Linked DNA regions of Methylomagnum ishizawai. The protein of the gene in region 2 interacts with the protein of the main gene of each other region in a pairwise test. Links are inferred from orthologs where the notes say so. Each region holds a gene or a part of one and is shown on either strand. Other genes may lie near its edges.

What was found. Proteins that work in one complex are often made in the same cells at the same time.
Region 1: the proteins of rpe (region 2) and eno interact in binary tests that used the Escherichia coli proteins (3 or more experiments, as listed by UniProt). The link is inferred for Methylomagnum ishizawai from one-to-one orthologs.

What each region holds. Positions count from the first base shown.
Region 1 is NZ_FXAM01000001.1:1,596,521-1,599,368, reverse strand. What follows is about bases 53-2,848. They hold eno (phosphopyruvate hydratase), read left to right. Parts: upstream 53-706; coding sequence 707-1,990; downstream 1,991-2,848. Other genes in these bases: ispD (2-C-methyl-D-erythritol 4-phosphate cytidylyltransferase), read left to right, coding at 2,431-2,848; ftsB (cell division protein FtsB), read left to right, coding at 2,014-2,349; B9N93_RS07240 (class I SAM-dependent methyltransferase), read left to right, coding at 53-445. Outside these bases: more of B9N93_RS07240, read left to right, coding at 1-52. UniProt on the Escherichia coli protein: Catalyzes the reversible conversion of 2-phosphoglycerate (2-PG) into phosphoenolpyruvate (PEP). It is essential for the degradation of carbohydrates via glycolysis.
Region 2 is NZ_FXAM01000001.1:963,364-966,220, reverse strand. The notes cover bases 40-2,844. They hold rpe (ribulose-phosphate 3-epimerase), read right to left. Parts: upstream 1,886-2,844; coding sequence 1,193-1,885; downstream 40-1,192. Other genes in these bases: B9N93_RS04375 (serine/threonine protein kinase), read left to right, coding at 2,206-2,844; B9N93_RS04385 (phosphoglycolate phosphatase), read right to left, coding at 516-1,193; trpE (anthranilate synthase component I), read right to left, coding at 40-353. Outside these bases: more of trpE, read right to left, coding at 1-39; more of B9N93_RS04375, read left to right, coding at 2,845-2,857. UniProt on the Escherichia coli protein: Catalyzes the reversible epimerization of D-ribulose 5-phosphate to D-xylulose 5-phosphate.

The DNA.
Region 1 (2,848 bases), 630 kb from region 2 along the record:
CGACCGGATGAAAGCGGCCTTGAAACCCGGCGGGCTGGTTTGGCTGAACGATTTCATCGGCGACTCGCAATTCCAGTATCCCGATAGGTTGATCGAACTGACCACCGCCCTACTCAAAGCCATCCCGGAGCAATATACCTATAACCGCCTGCAACGAAAGCAGATACAACCCCCCAAACGCCCCAAGCTACCGCTGAAATCGCCTTTCGAATCCATCCGCTCACAAGAGATACCCAAGATTTTCCTGGAGCGTTTCGAGGTGGTGCAAAAAAGCGAAACCCATAGTTTCGTCCGCTATATCGCCCCGGTGGGTTGTTTGTGCAAATACCACGAATCGAAAGCGGGGACGGCGCTATACGATTTATTGATGACCCTGGATGAATTCTTCATAGAACAGGGCTTGATGGCACCGACGGCGGGGCATTACATCCTCAAGAAACCTTGAGCCCTGCAAGCCATTGAAAGAACGAATGCCGTCCATCGTGACCCAGCGTTTCCGCCAGCCCTATTCAAACCAAGACCGGATGCGCCCCAATGGTACAAGTCTTGAATGAATTTCTGGGGGTTGGCGGTGCCAATGAAAACCATGAACCGGCACACCTAGCCACCCTGCCCGGCCATTTTATCGGCGAATAGAATCGCCTCAATTACCCTATGGACGGAGCAGAACATTACCGTTATTCCCGCAACCCATCATGGAGCCAACATGAGCAAAATCGTAGAAGTGAAAGCCCTCGAAGTCCTCGACTCCCGCGGCAACCCGACCGTGGCCGTGGATGTCGTCCTCGAATCCGGCGCTATCGGCACCTCCATGGTGCCGTCCGGAGCCTCCACCGGCTCCCGCGAAGCCATCGAACTGCGTGACGGCGACAAAGCCCGTTACCTGGGCAAGGGCGTGACCAAGGCGGTCGCCAACGTCAACGGTGAACTGCGCTCCGCCGTCTTGGGCCTCGACGCCGCCGACCAGGCCGGTCTCGACGCCAAGATGATCGAAGTCGATGGCACCGACAACAAGGGCCGCTTGGGCGCGAACGCCCTGCTCGGCATCTCCCTGGCCTCGGCCCGCGCCGCCGCCACCGAAGCCGGCAAACCCTTGTACGCCCATTTGCACCAGGGTGGCGACTGCGTCCTGCCGGTCCCGATGATGAACATCATCAACGGCGGCGCCCATGCCGACAACAGCGTGGACATGCAGGAGTTCATGATCCTGCCCGTGGGCGCCCCCAATTTCCGCGAAGCCATCCGCTACGGCGCGGAAGTGTTCCACGCCCTCAAGAAGGTGCTGGGCCAGCGCGGCCTCGCCACCGGCGTGGGCGACGAGGGCGGTTTCGCCCCCGACCTGCCGTCCAACGAAGCCGCCATCGAAGTCATCCTGGAAGCCATCGCCAACGCGGGCTACACCGCTGGCAAGGACATCTTCCTGGGGCTGGACTGCGCCGCCTCCGAATTCTACAAGGACGGCGTCTACGACCTCGCCTCCGAGGGCAAGAAGTACTCGTCCGGGGAATTCGCCGACTTCTTCGCCTCCTGGGTCGATAAGTACCCGATCATCAGCATCGAGGACGGCCTGGACGAGAGCGACTGGGCGGGTTGGAAAGTCCTGACCGAGAAACTCGGTTCGCGCATCCAGCTGGTGGGCGACGATTTGTTCGTGACCAACCCGAAAATCCTCAAGGAAGGCATCGACAAGGGCATCGCCAACTCCATCCTGATCAAGGTCAACCAGATCGGCACCTTGACCGAGACCCTGGAAGCCATCGCCATGGCCCAGGCGGCGGGCTACACCACCGTGATGTCGCACCGCTCCGGCGAAACCGAGGACAGCACCATCGCCGACCTCGCCGTCGCCGCCTCCACCGGCCAGATCAAGACCGGCTCCCTGAGCCGTTCCGACCGCATCGCCAAGTACAACCGCCTGCTGAAGATCGAGGCGGAACTGGGCGACAAGGCCGTCTACGCCGGCAAGAGCGCGTTCAAGCGGGCGTTCTAAGCTGAGATAAGGCCGGCACCGGCATGAAAAAGCTCATCATTTTTCTGCTGGTGCTGATCGCCTTGCTGCAATGGCGTTTGTGGTTCGGCGATGGCGGCATCTACGAATTGCACGAACTGCAAGCCCGTATCGAGCAACTCAAGGAGGAAGGCGACAAACTCCACGAGCGCAACGCCGCTCTCGAAGCCGATGTGAACGATTTGAAGGAAGGCACCGACGCCGTCGAGGAACGCGCCCGCCAGGAATTGGGCATGGTCAAGGAAGGCGAGACCTTCGTGCAGGTGTTCGAAAAGCCGCATCCCTTGCCGCCGCCGGAGAAGGCGGGCACCGCGATCAAACCGCCTGGCAAAGGGCGATAACCCGACCCCGTAGGAATGGCCTTCAGGCCGCGATCCAATCGCGTCCCGCAGTTCCCCCACCCTCGCGATGAGTATCCCCGAGTGAACACACCCCGTTTCTGGGCCGTCGTCCCCGCCGCCGGTGTCGGCAAGCGCATGGGCGCGGACGTGCCCAAGCAATATCTCGAAGTCCTGGGCCAACCCGTCCTGCAACACACCCTGGAACGGCTATTGAGCGTCGAAGCCTTTTCCGGCATCGTGGTCGCGCTGGGGCTTGAGGACGGCTATTGGCCCGACCTCCCTTGTTCCACCCACCCCAAAATCCGCCGCGCCCCCGGCGGCAAGGAACGCGCCGATTCGGTGCTGTCGGGACTCCGTAGCTTGGAAAACGAGGCCGATCCCGAGGATTGGGTCTTGGTCCACGACGCCGCCCGGCCCTGCCTCGCCCGAACCGATGTGGAAAAACTGATGGCGACGCTCAAGGACGACCCCGTCGGCGGCATCCTAGGGCTGCCGGTCA
Region 2 (2,857 bases):
CCGCCACTGAAACGCGGCAAACCCGGAATCGCGGGCACCCGGAACCGGGCGGCATACTCGCGAATCCAGTCCAGCGGATGGGCCGGGGTGGCGGTCTCGACGCGCTGGCCGTCGCGGACCACCGTGATTTCCGGGCCGCGCACGCTGATGACGGTGCGGCAAGGCAGGCCGATGATGGAATATCGCCCCCATTGCTCGCCGCCGTGGACCGACTCGAACAAATAGGTATAAGGCGCGTCGGCCAGCTTGAGATAGGCGCTTAAAGGGGTATCGAGATCGGCGAGGACTTCGCGGGCGAGGGGGATGCGGTTATAGCCTTGCTCGGCGTAGTGCTGGAACTGTTCGGGCGTCATGGTGTTTCCAATCGTGGGTTTGGCCGGGAGAATCCGGCGATAAGCCGTACCGGGCCAAGCGCTGGAACGCCGCCCGGTTATTCAGGGGTTGCGGGCTGGAGACGCCATCGTTCTAGGAGTGGGGGCATGGGGATCATGCAAGTCATGTGGGCAAAAGTAAAATCAGAGGGCCTCGAACAAACCCGGCAATTCCGCGATGGATTTCACCACCACGTCCGGCTCCAAAGCCGCGAGATCGACCGCGCCATGATACCCATAAGGCACCAGCGCCAGCATGAACCCGGCCCGGTGCGCGGCCTCGGCGTCGTTGGCCGAATCGCCCACCATCAGGCTCTGGGCAGGCGCGATGCCGAAATGGGCGGCGGTCTTGAGCAAAGGTTCCGGGTGGGGTTTGTGCTGGGCGAATTGGTCGCCACTGCCGACGAAATCGAGATAGGGCGCGAGACCGAGTTGTTCCAACAGGGTTTGGGTGAAACGGGAATGCTTGTTGGTGACGCAGGCGGTCGGGAAGCCCCCGGCCTTGATCCGCGCCAAGCCATCCCTCACCCCCGGATATAAGCGGCTCCGGTCGCACATATGCTCGGCGTAGGCGTCCATGAACCAGGCCAGGGCTTCGCGGAACCGGGGCGGTTCGCCCGCGGGCCGCACCGCGCCGGTCAGGGCGCGTTTGACCAGCATCTCGACGCCATTGCCAACCCAGCCTCGCACCCGGACCTCGCCCGCCTCCGGCAAACCCAGGCGGCCCAGCATGATATCCACCGCCTGGGCGATATCGGGGGCGCTGTCCACCAAGGTGCCATCGAGATCGAAGACAACCAGTCCGGGCCGGGCGGGCAGCATCAGTTGCGGACCTTGGCCAGTTCGTCGCGCATGGCCTGGATGATGCTGTTATAACGGTTCGGGTCGCCCGCCTGGCCCGCGCCGAACACGGCGGAACCGGCCACGAAGGTATCCACGCCCGCCCGCGCCACTTCGGCGATATTGGCCGGGCCGACGCCGCCGTCGATTTCCAGGCGGATATCGCGGCCCGAGTTGTCGATCATCTCGCGCACCTTGCGGGCCTTGTCCAGCACGTAGGGGATGAATTTCTGGCCGCCGAAACCGGGGTTGACCGACATCAACAGGATCATGTCCACCTTCGCCAAGGTATATTCCAGCACGTCGAGCGGGGTGGCCGGATTGAACACCAAGCCGCACTTGGCCCCGCCATCCTTGATGAGTTGCAGGCTGCGGTCGATATGCTCGGAGGCTTCCGGGTGGAAGGTGATATAGCTGGCCCCGGCCTTGAGGAAATCGGGGATGATACGGTCCACTGGCTTCACCATCAGATGCACGTCGATGGGAGCGGTGACGCCGTATTTGCGGAGGGCTTCGCAGACCAGGGGGCCGATGGTCAGGTTGGGCACATAATGGTTGTCCATCACATCGAAATGGACCACATCCGCGCCGGATTCGAGGACGTTCGCCACTTCCTCGCCCAAGCGGGCGAAGTCGGCGGAAAGGATGGAAGGCGCGATCCAGAAATCGTTCATGGCTGATGGCTCGTGGTTGGAATTGGAGAACAGGGCGGCGCTGGCCCTCCGGGCCTTGGAATCCGCGGTTTGCGGCCTGCCAAATGGCCGGGTATTTTTACATTTGGCTTCCGGGGGGGCAAGTTGAGGGCAGTAGCCGGGCCGTCCGCCGTCCCGGCCCAGGCACCGGGGAAACGGCTGTCGAAGGCGGATGCGGCACCCGCCCGGCTGTAATACCATCCCCCGATCTGGACAGCGCGAACGCTGGTTCCAAAAACCCCTCGACCCACCCCAACAGAACCGCCCCCCCTATGGATGTCGATGATTTCGGTGATTTATGCATGGGCTGCATGCAGGACAAGGGCAACTCGGCCCGCTGTCCCCGATGCGGTTATCGACCGGACCCGCAGCGGAATGTGTTCGCCCTGCCCTACCAGACCATCCTCAACAACAAATTCCTGATCGGACGTATCCTGGGCCATCCCGGCGGCTTCGGCATCACCTATCTGGCCTTGGATTTGGTACTACACACCCCCTTGGCGATCAAGGAATACCTGCCCCGCGGCCTGGCGGTCCGCGATACCCTGAACCTCAAGGTCGTCCCCCATGGCGGCGAGGACAGCGAGCGGTTCAATTACGGGATGGGGCAATTCCTGCAAGAGGCCCGCACCCTGTGCAAATTCAGCCACCCCAACGTGGTCCGGGTCCGGGAGTTTTTCCAACAGAACAATACCGCCTATCTCGCCATGGATTATTACGAGGGGATATCCCTGACCGAATACCTGGGGCGCAACGGCGGCAAACTCCCCGAGGCCACGGCCCTGGCCTTTATCCTGCCGATCCTCGACGGTTTGGCGGAAATCCACGCCAAGGGTTTCCTACACCGCGATATCAAACCCGCCAATATCTATCTGACCCAGGGCGGCTCCCCGATCCTGCTGGATTTCGGGGCCGCCCGCCAAGCCTTGGGCGGGCACGGCTCCCAAACCCTAT